2 linked regions of the Sinorhizobium fredii USDA 257 genome follow. The protein of the gene in region 2 binds, or shares a complex with, the protein of the main gene of each other region. Links are inferred from orthologs where the notes say so. Each region holds a gene or a part of one and is shown on either strand. Other genes may lie near its edges.

What was found. Proteins that work in one complex are often made in the same cells at the same time.
Region 1: the proteins of USDA257_RS29550 (region 2) and dnaN are in contact, whole or in part, in a cryo-EM structure (PDB 8GIZ), measured with the Escherichia coli proteins. The link is inferred for Sinorhizobium fredii USDA 257 from one-to-one orthologs.

What each region holds. Positions count from the first base shown.
Region 1 is NC_018000.1:6,432,460-6,437,493, reverse strand. Bases 1-2,767 are described here. They hold dnaN (DNA polymerase III subunit beta), read left to right. Parts: upstream 1-708; coding sequence 709-1,827; downstream 1,828-2,767. Other genes in these bases: USDA257_RS30155 (histidine phosphatase family protein), read left to right, coding at 2,753-2,767; pmtA (phospholipid N-methyltransferase PmtA), read left to right, coding at 2,136-2,738; rsmI (16S rRNA (cytidine(1402)-2'-O)-methyltransferase), read right to left, coding at 1-456. Outside these bases: more of USDA257_RS30155, read left to right, coding at 2,768-3,334; pyrF (orotidine-5'-phosphate decarboxylase), read left to right, coding at 3,342-4,046; USDA257_RS30145 (DUF1330 domain-containing protein), read left to right, coding at 4,176-4,463; USDA257_RS30140 (complex I NDUFA9 subunit family protein), read left to right, coding at 4,767-5,034. UniProt on the Escherichia coli protein: Confers DNA tethering and processivity to DNA polymerases and other proteins. Acts as a clamp, forming a ring around DNA (a reaction catalyzed by the clamp-loading complex) which diffuses in an ATP-independent manner freely and bidirectionally along dsDNA.
Region 2 is NC_018000.1:6,312,201-6,317,875, reverse strand. What follows is about bases 396-3,343. They hold USDA257_RS29550 (DNA polymerase III subunit gamma/tau), read right to left. Parts: upstream 2,835-3,343; coding sequence 957-2,834; downstream 396-956. Other genes in these bases: USDA257_RS29545 (HIT domain-containing protein), read left to right, coding at 3,042-3,343; USDA257_RS29555 (YbaB/EbfC family nucleoid-associated protein), read right to left, coding at 572-895; USDA257_RS29560 (LysE family translocator), read right to left, coding at 396-482. Outside these bases: more of USDA257_RS29560, read right to left, coding at 1-395; more of USDA257_RS29545, read left to right, coding at 3,344-3,488; nudC (NAD(+) diphosphatase), read left to right, coding at 3,491-4,471; USDA257_RS29535 (helix-turn-helix transcriptional regulator), read left to right, coding at 4,491-5,183. UniProt on the Escherichia coli protein: Part of the beta sliding clamp loading complex, which hydrolyzes ATP to load the beta clamp onto primed DNA to form the DNA replication pre-initiation complex.

The DNA of each region.
Region 1 (5,034 bases), 120 kb from region 2 along the record:
GGATCCGACGAGAGCCGCGAGCGGCGCCGACGCACCGGGAATGGGCACGACCCGATGACCGGCGTCGATCGCGAGCTGCGCCAGGCGATAGCCCGGGTCTGAGACGAGCGGCGTGCCGGCATCGGAGACGAGCGCCACGGATTTCCCCGCGGCAAGCGCCGAAAGCAGCCGCGGCCCGGCCTCGGCCGCGTTGTGTTCATGATAGGCAACCGGCCGATTGACGATGCCGTAGCGGTCGAGCAGCACCCGCGTCACCCGCGTGTCCTCGCAGGCAAGCAGGTCGGCGCCGGCGATCGTCTCCAGCGCCCTCAAGGTGATGTCGGCGAGATTGCCGATCGGCGTCGCCACCAGATAGAGAGCCGGCTCCAGCGGGCGCGCCGGAATGCTTGCATTGTGCAGGCGAAAGCTGCGGTGCCTTTCCTTCCCCGCCGCTTCGGTCGATTGCTGCTTGTCCAACGCCCTGTTCCCGCTTATGCCCGGCTTGCCGGTTCGCGCCCTTTATGAGTGAGCCGCACGCGCAGGGCAAGGCCGCCGGCCCCGGCGGGCGCCTGCATTTGGGAAAAGCCCGCAAAACCGCTTGCGTTCGCGGCGATTTTTCTGCCATTTTGCCCGTCCACATCACTCCGGCCGGCCGGCCGGGACACACGCAGTTTGACGCTGCGGCGGGCGCACCGCCCGTCCGGCAATGGTTGAAAGCGGTAGCATCCCATGCGCATTACTCTTGAGCGGTCCAATCTTTTGAAATCGCTGAACCATGTCCATCGCGTGGTCGAACGGCGCAACACCATCCCCATCCTCTCGAACGTGCTCCTGCGCTCCGATGGCGCCAGCCTCGAAATGAAGGCGACCGACCTCGACCTGGAGATCACCGAGGCAACGCCGGCCCAGGTGGAACAGGCCGGCGCCACGACCGTTCCGGCCCACCTGCTCTATGACATCGTCCGCAAGCTGCCGGACGGTTCCGAGGTGCGGCTCGCCACCAATGCCGAGGGTACGGCAATGACGGTTGCCTCGGGCCGCTCCAAGTTCTCGCTGCAATGCCTGCCGCAATCGGACTTTCCGGACCTCACGGCCGGCAGCTTCTCGCATTCCTTCCGCGTCAAGGCGCCGGACTTGAAGATGCTGATCGACAGGACGCAGTTCGCGATTTCGACGGAGGAAACGCGCTACTACCTCAATGGCATCTTCGTTCACACGGTGGAGGACAAGGGGCAGTTGAAGCTGCGCGCCGTTGCGACCGACGGCCATCGCCTCGCCCGTGCCGACATCGAGGCGCCGTCCGGTTCGGAGGGCATGCCCGGCATCATCGTTCCGCGCAAGACCGTCAGCGAATTGCAGAAGCTGCTCGACAATCCGGACGTGGTCGTGACGGTCGAGGTCTCGGACGCGAAAATCCGCCTGACGATCGGCTCGATCGTCATGACCTCGAAGCTGATCGACGGCACCTTCCCGGACTATCAGCGGGTGATTCCTGCCGGCAACGACAAGGAGCTGCGCGTCGACTGCCAGTCCTTCGCGCAAGCCGTCGACCGCGTCTCGACGATCTCCTCCGAACGCGGCCGAGCCGTCAAGCTCGCCTTGAACGAAGGCCAGATGACGCTGACCGTCAACAACCCGGATTCCGGCAGCGCAACGGAAGAATTGCCGGTCGGTTATGAGAGCGACCCGCTCGAGATCGGTTTCAACGCCAAGTACCTGCTCGACATCACCGCCCAACTTACCGGCAATGAAGCGGTCTTCATGCTGGCGGACCCGGGTTCGCCGACGCTGGTGCGGGACCTCGCGGCGGACGACGCGCTCTACGTGCTGATGCCGATGCGCGTGTAAGACGTCAGCGTCTTGATCAGACGCACAAAGGTCGCTGTCGCACTTTGAATTGGTGCCGTTCTATCCTTAGATCGGCTGCGATCTCGGGAAGCATGCAGCGGAGCGATATCGGACTGAAACCCGCCACGCCCGCGTGGTGGTTTTTTCATAGATCCGACGTCGCCCTCTGTTGATAAAGTGTCGCTTTCAGACGCAGGCCGACTTGTTTTCGCCGCAGATGCGAGCACATTATGCACAGACGCTCACGCGGGCCGCCGATTTGCGGCGACGCGCGTGTTGCCATGGAACAATGAAGTCGAGGGGATTCGATGAGTCTGCGCCTGAAGGTGAAGGAAAAGTTCGGTCAGAAGTTCGACGAAGAGATTCGCTTCTTCAAGGGCTGGATGAGCAACACCCGGGCCGTCGGCGCGATCCTGCCGACATCCGCAGTGACGGCGCGACGCATGGCGAGCGTCGTCAACCCGCGTTCCGGTCTGCCGGTCCTCGAGCTCGGCCCGGGCACAGGCGTGATCACCAAGGCGATCCTGGAGCGCGGCATTTCGCCTGAAAGGCTGATATCGGTCGAATACTCGACCGAATTCTTCAATCAGCTGAAGGAGGATTTCGCTGGCGTGCACTTCATCAACGGCGATGCCTTCGACCTTTCGCGCACGCTCGGCGCGCTGAACGGTCAACAGTTCGACAGCGTCGTCTCCGCCGTACCGCTCCTGAACTTCCCGATGCACCGCCGCGTCGAACTGATCGACGACCTGCTCTCGCGCGTCCCCTTCGGCCGTCCCGTCGTTCAGATCTCCTACGGGCCGATGTCGCCAGTGGTTGCCATGCCGGATCGCTATCGCATCCAGCATTACGATTTCGTCGTGCGCAACATCCCGCCGGCTCAGCTCTGGGTCTATAGCAAGGCCCATTAGACCCCGGACCTGCCGTGTTCGGCGTCTATATCACCCACCCGCAAGTCAAGATCGATCCCGCCGTCCCCGTGCCGGAATGGGGCCTGTCCGATCTCGGGCGGGAACGGGTACGCATGACCTCCGAACAGCCGTGGGTCCGATTGCTCGGCCGCGTCATCTCCAGCGCGGAAAAGAAGGCGATCGAAACGGCGGCAATTCTCGCGGAGGCCGCAGGCGTTCCGGTCGAGACCGACGAGGAGATGGGCGAGAACGACCGCTCCTCGACGGGCTTCCTGCCGCCCGACGACTTCGAGAAAGCAGCGGACCGGTTCTTCGCCCACCCCGAGGAGAGCCATTTGGGCTGGGAGCGCGCCATCGATGCGCAGGCGCGCATCTCGAAGGCGGTGTTCTCCATCCTCGACCGTCATGATCCGGCGATCCCGATCGCTTTTGTGGGGCATGGCGGCGTCGGCACGCTGCTGAAATGCCGGATGACGGGCGCGGCGATCTCCCGCAGCGCCGACCAGTTGCCGGGCGGCGGCAATCTCTTTGCCTTTCGTCTTGCGGATCGGGCCGTCACATGCGACTGGACGCCGATGGAGATTTGGCAGGGGTGATCTCGACATGAGCACAAGCGCGCGCGACCGGCTGATCGTCGGCCTCGACATTCCTACGATCGCCGAGGCCGAAAAGATCGTCTCGACGCTGGGCGAGGAGGTCGTCTTCTACAAGATCGGCTACCAGCTCGCCTTCGCCGGCGGCCTCGAATTCGCCCGCGATCTCGCCATGAGCGGCAAGAAGGTCTTTCTCGACATGAAACTGCTCGACATCGACAACACGGTGGCGAAGGGCGTCGAGAACATCGTCAGGATGGGCATGTCGATGCTGACGCTGCATGCCTATCCGAAGGCGATGAAGGCGGCCGTCGAAGCGGCGAAGGGATCGGACCTCTGCCTGCTCGGAGTGACGGTGCTGACCTCGATGGACGCGCGGGACGTCATCGATGCGGGTTACGGAACCGATCCACACACACTGGTGCTGCGCCGTGCCGAACAGGCGCGCACCGCCGGCATGGGCGGCATCGTCTGCTCGGCGGAGGAAGCCGCCGCCGTCCGCAACATCATCGGCGCGGAGATGGCGGTGGTGACGCCCGGCATCCGCCCCGCCGGTGCGGAGAAAGGCGACCAGAAGCGGGTGATGACGCCGGCCGAGGCGCTCAGTGCGGGATCGAGCCACCTCGTCGTCGCCCGACCGATCATCAAGGCGGTCGATCCGCTGGCCGCCAGCCGCGCAATCCTCGCCGAGATGGAGAGCACCCTCTCCGGTTGATCCGCCCTGAGGCGGCGCGACCAGCCTTGGCTTTGTCACTTCCTGTCAACCGGTGCGCTTGACCTCGACCCAGAATTGCCGGAAGTAACGATCCCGTCTGTGCTTTTCGAGAACGACGAGGAGTTCGTTATGGCAAAGGGATATTGGATTGCTCGGGTCGATATCAGAGACCCGGAACGCTACAAACACTACGTGGCGGCCGCAAAGCCGGCCTTCGAGAAATATGGCGCGACTTTCCTGGCGCGCGGCGGAGAATTCCACCGGTTGGAAGGCGCCGTCCGCGCCCGCAATGTGGTGATCGAATTCCCCTCCCTGCAGGCGGCGATCGACTGCTACAATTCCCCGGAATATCAGATCGCCGCTGCAATCCGCCAGGAGGTTGCCGATGCCGAGATGGTCGTAGTGGAGGGCGTCTGACCTCCCCGTCTGCTTCGAGCGGAGACACGGCGCCGTCCTCCGGGCAAGACCCCCTCCCCAACGCCTCCCCACAAGGGGGAGGGACTAGCCGTGGCACCGCCTCCGCCCCCTCCAACGCTTCCACACGCGGAAGCGGTTTAGGTGACGTGCCCAAGGCGCGGCATCGTGGCCCCTCCCCCTCGTGGCGAGGGGTTGGGGAGGGGTGAACCTGCCGCGAGCATGCGCGGAATGGCCTTCACCTTGCCCGCCGCTTCGGCTATGTAGCAAGCAATTCTTCCAAACGACTTCAGGAGTGCGCTTCCCATGACCTTGTCCAACCTTCCGCCGCTGGTGACGATTTTCGGCGGATCCGGATTTGTCGGCCGTCATGTGGTGCGCGCGCTTGCAAAGCGAGGCTATCGCATTCGCGTCGCGGTGCGCCGGCCGGATCTTGCAGGTCATCTCCAGCCGCTCGGCAGCATGGGCCAGATTTCCTTCGTCCAGGCCAATCTGCGCTATCGCAAGTCGGTCGATCGCGCCGTCGAGGGTGCCGACCACGTGATCAACTGCGTCGGCGTGCTCTTCGAGAGCG
Region 2 (5,675 bases):
ATGACGACGAGCACCACGACCATGGTGGCGACAAGTTCCGTCCAGCCAAGGAAGGTCACCGAGCCGAGATCGACGATCGACGGCAGCAGTGCCACGTAGAACATCATGATCTTGGGATTGCCGAGCGTAATCGTCAGGCCGGCAAGAAACATCTTCGATGCCGATCTTGCTTCCGGCAGGCTGTCGCTCGGCAATGCCGGTTCGGCCGACCACATCTTCCAGGCCAGGAAGAGAAGATAGAGAACGCCCGCCCATTTGATGGCGACGAACATCCAATGAAAGGTCTCGGCGATCGCCGCCAAGCCGGCAACGGCGAAGGAGAGCCAGATCGCCTCGCCGACCCACATGGCCGCCAGGAAGGGAAGCACATCGCGCGCGCCCTTGGCGAGTACGCGGGCGACGAGCGCGGCGATGCTCGGTCCCGGCGAACCGGCAGCAATCAACAGCGCGCCGGCAAAGACGAGCAGCGACGCAAGCGACATGGCATTCTCCTCCCCAATAAGCTGAGCTGCAAAGTAGCACGATTTGCGTTCTCGCCAGCAGGAGCCGGTTCAAGCGCTCCAGAGGCCGATCAGAACGGCAGCTTCATGCCCGGCGGGATCGGCAGGCCGGCGGTCAGTTCGCGGGTCTTTTCCGCCTGCATGGCCTCGGCCTTGTCCTTGGCCTCCTTGTGGGCGGCGACGATCAGGTCTTCGAGGATCTCGACATCGTCCTCCTTGAAGAGCGACGGGTCGATCTTCAGGCTCTTCATGTGGCCCTTGCCGTCGAGCCGGACGGTGACGAGGCCGCCGCCGGACATGCCGTCGACTTCGAGTGCGGCGATCTCCGCCTGCAGCTTCTCCATCTTGGCCTGCATTTCCTTGACCTTGCCCATCATGCCGATGATGTCGCGCATCGTCGTCTCCTGTCCTTTGGTATGACTGCCTGAATTCAAAGCGCTGCTTCCACGCTGAGCGTTACTCGATGTCGTCGCCGGGGACGATATCGCCGTCTTCGGATTCGGCCGCAGCCGGAGCGAGGTTTTCGATCTCCTCCGCCGCGGCGCGAATGCGCACGTCGGTAATTCTCGCACCCGGAAAGCGCGCCAGGATCGCTGCGACGTCCGGATCCTGGCGGGCGTCGTTGACGCGCTGTTCCTGGGCCCGCTGTTCGGCCTCGACAAGCGTCGGCTCGCCCGGCTCGCGGCTGTAGCTGACGACCCAGTGGATGCCGGTCCATTCCTTGAGCTTGACGGCCAGTTCATTGAGCAGCGTCTTCGGCGCATCGTCGGGAAGATTGACGTCGAGCCTGCCGGGCTCGATATGCACGAGCCGCAGGAAACCGCGCACCAAGGTCTTCAACTTGATGTCACGATTCTTCGCACAGAGATCGGCGATGTCGCTCACCGAATTGACTGGGACCTTTGGCTCCGCCTTGGCGGCAGCTGCCGGTGCCGGTCCGTCCTCGATGCGCCCAACGCCGACGGGTTGGGCCGCAACGTCTGGAACGGCGCGCAGCATGGTCGCGCCGTTCCCGGACGGGCGCTGGACAGGCGCTGCCTCGATGGAGCGGGCCTGAACCGGCTGGCCGGCCTGGAATTGGGGACTGCCGCCACTGCGGGCCGGCGCCGGGCGCCCGTCGGCAGGCTCGCCGCCCGAAAGCTCCATAAGGCGCCGCGCGGCGTCTTCCGGCGAAGGAAGGTGGGCGGCATGGGCGAGCCTGATCAGCACCATCTCGGCGGCCCCCGCCGGCCGCGCCGAGCTTTCCGCCTCGGGAATGCCCTTGAGGAGCATCTGCCAGATGCGCGACAGGGTGGTGACCGCAACACTGCCGGCGAATTCGGCGCCGCGCCGGCGCTCGATCTCGCTCAAGGACTGATCATTGGCCGCCTCGGGCACATATTTCATGCGCGTCACCAGATGGGTGAAATCGGCGAGGTCGGTCAAGACAACGGTCGGATTGGCGCCAGCTTCGTATTGGGCGGCGAATTCGCCGAGGGCTGCCGCCGCGTCGCCCTTGATGACATGCTCGAAGAGGTCGACGATGCGGGCCCGGTCGGCGAGACCGAGCATCGAACGCACCGTTTCCATCTCGACCGAGCCGCCGCCATGGGCGATCGCCTGGTCGAGCAGCGACAGGCCGTCGCGTGCCGACCCTTCCGCGGCGCGCGCCACCATGGCAAGCGCTTCCGGCTCGAAGGGAACGGCCTCCTTGCTCAGGATGATGGAGAACAGCCCGACCAGATCGGAGGCGCTGATGCGCCTCAAGTCGAAGCGCTGGCAGCGCGACAGGACGGTGATCGGAACCTTGCGGATCTCGGTGGTGGCGAAGATGAACTTCACATGCTCAGGCGGCTCCTCGAGCGTCTTCAGCAGGCCGTTGAAGGCCTGGGTCGAGAGCATGTGCACTTCATCGATGATGTAGACCTTGTAGCGCGCCGAAACAGGCCTGTAGCGCACCTGCTCGATGATCTCGCGGATGTCATCGATGCCGGTGTGGGAGGCGGCGTCCATCTCGATAACGTCGACATGCCGGCCGTCCATGATCGCCTGGCAATGCTCGCCCGGCACGCGCAGGTCGATGGTCGGCTTGTCGATCTCGGCGGTCTTGTAGTTCAGCGCCCGCGCCAGGATGCGCGCCGTCGTCGTCTTGCCGACGCCGCGCACGCCGGTCAGCATATAGGCCTGGGCGATGCGGCCGGTCTCGAAAGCGTTGGTGAGCGTGCGCACCATCGGCTCCTGGCCGACCATCAGATCGGAGAAATCCTTGGGGCGGTATTTGCGCGCCAGAACGCGGTAGGCGGCCGGTTTCTCGACGGGTGAAACTGGGGATGAAATGGGCGCTTCGTCGCTCATCGACCCTGCCGCTGTTCGAACTCTTGTCCCGACAGGACGGAGAAGGTGGGAGGCTGGCACGATGACCCGTGCCGGGGCTCGTTAGGGCTGCTTCCTTCCGGACCTGACCCGGTTGGCGAGTGGCTCGTCCACCACCAACCTCCCGGCTTCCATATCGGCAATATCTGAAGCAAATGCAAGCCAAGCCGCCAAAAAACTGCTATCGATATGCAATACAAGGCGAATCCGCTTGGTCCCGAGGAGATTTTCTTGACCGGTTTCACGCTCGACGAGCGCCTTCAGCGCGATGGCATCCCGATCGCCCCGATCGGCCTCTGCCAGATGCGCCTGATGAACGACCGCCGCTGGCCGTGGCTGATCCTCATTCCGCAGCGGGCCGACGTCTCCGAGGTCTTCCACCTGTCGCCGCTCGATCAGGCGATGCTGACCTTCGAGACCAACATGGTGGCGACCGCGCTGAAGAAGGTCGCCGGAGCGGAGAAGATCAACATCGGCGCGCTCGGCAACGTCGTCCGGCAGCTTCATGTACATGTCATTGCCCGCCGCCAGGGCGATCCGAACTGGCCGGGTCCGGTCTGGGGCTTCGGCAAGGCCGAGCCGTGGCCGGAAGGGGAGCATCAGGCATTTGCAGAACGTATACTGGAAAATCTCTGAACATGACGAAAACGATCTTCGATCTTCACAGCCCCCATCCGGAGCCGAGCACATTCGTCGCCTTTGCGGAAAACCATCTTGATCGGCAATCGGAGCACCGCGCCGACGATTGCGTCGAGAAGGCGCTCGAACATCCGGGCGCGCATTTCCTCGCCTTTTCCGGCGCGAAGCTGATCGTCAAGCACGACGAGAAGATCATCGACCCGCTGTTCGCACCCTATGAGCTTGCAGGTCTCGAACCGACGATCGACGAGGCGGTCCTGCTCGGCTACCTTCCGAACGGCGAGCCGCGGCTTGCCGTGCCGTCCGGCCTGACGGAGGAGACCGTGCCGGAGCCGTTCAAGATCGCCGATGCGCGCATGCTCTACCGGCAGCAGATGCTGCCGGAGGAACTGCTCGGCCAATTCGCCCAAGGGTCGAGCCTGATCACCTGGAACGCCAACAACCGCTTCTGCGGCCGGTGCGGCGGGCCTATGGACGGTGCTGCCGGGGGGTACCGGCGCATCTGCACGGCCTGCGGCCACATGGTCTTTCCGCGCACGGATCCGGTCGTCATCATGCTGACGGTCGATATCGAGCGCGACCTCTGCCTGCTTGGCCGCAGCCCGCATTTCGCGCCCGGCATGTATTCCTGCCTTGCCGGTTTCGTCGAGCCGGGCGAGACAATCGAGAACGCCGTGCGCCGGGAGACCCAGGAGGAATCGGGCATCCGCATCGGCCGGGTGCGCTATCACGCCTCCCAGCCCTGGCCGCTGCCGCACTCGCTGATGATCGGCTGCTTTGCCGAGGCGCGATCGACCGTCATCAAGCGTGACGAGCAGGAGCTCGAGGACGTGCGCTGGTTCACCCGGGCAGAGACGGAAGCGATGCTTGAGCGCTCGACCGGAGTGGCCAGCACGCCGGACGAGCATATACCGCCGCCGAAGGGCGCAATCGCCCACCAGCTCATGCGCGACTGGCTGGCCTGGCCGGAGCGAAGCTGAGCGCGAAGGAGCAGAACCGGTGTCGCGCTCGGAACGGCTGATCGATCTCATTCAGGTGCTAAGACGCCACCGCCGGCCGGTGAGCGGCCGACATCTCGCCGAGGAGACCGGAGTCAGCCTCCGCACCCTCTACCGCGATATTGCCAGCCTGCAGGCCCAAGGCGCCGAGATCGAGGGAGAAGCCGGCATCGGCTACGTCCTCAAGCCCGGCTTCCTGCTGCCGCCAATGATGTTTTCCGAGGAAGAGATCGAGGCGCTGGTGCTCGGTTCGCGCTGGGTGGCGAATCGCGGCGATAAAAGACTCGCGGCAGCAGCCGCCGACGCGTTGGCGAAGATCGGCTCGGTGCTGCCGGCGGAGCTCAAGGAGAAGCTCGACAGTTCGACACTGCTCGTGGGATCGCGCCAAACCATCGCCGAGCGGATCGATCTCGGCCTCTTGCGCAAGGCCATCCGCAGCGAACACAAGCTCGAGCTCTGCTATCTCGACAATGATGGCCGCGACAGCCGCCGCACGGTCTGGCCTTTCGCGCTCGGCTTTTTCGAGGAGGTGCGGGTGCTGGCCGCCTGGTGCGAGCTGCGGCAGGATTTCCGCCATTTCCGGACCGACCGGATCGCAGAAGCGGCAATGCTCGACAATCGCTACCCGCGCCGACGCCAAGCCCTGCTCAAGGACTGGCGCGCCACGCATGGCGTCCACTCCGTCGGGGCTTGAACGACAGAGGAGTTGCTTTTCCGCTACGCGTAGACTGCTGACAAAAACTGACAGCATGCATCAGTAGCTTGAGGGTCCCGAAACAAGGAGACCCATCATGGCAAAAGCCAATCTCATCGTCCTTTATGTAACGGAGCCACTGGCTAGCGTCGAATTCTATCGCAAGCTGCTGGTAAGGAACCGTTGGTCAGCTTCCCGACCTTCTCCTCCTTCGAGCTTCAGAACGGGTTCGTTCTCGGATTGTGGGCAACAGCAGGCGTACAGCCCGGACCGGTCGGTGAAGGCAGCCGCGCCGAACTCGCATTCATGGTGGAAGGGGAAGAAGCGGTTCGCGCGCATTACGAGGAATGGCGGGCGATGGGCCTGCCGATTGCGCAGGAACTGACGAAGATGGATTTCGGACCGACATTCGTCGCCCTCGATCCGGACGGGCATCGCCTTCGTGTCTGCCTTTTCGACGACTAAGGCCTAGCGAAGGTCTCGCTCACACCC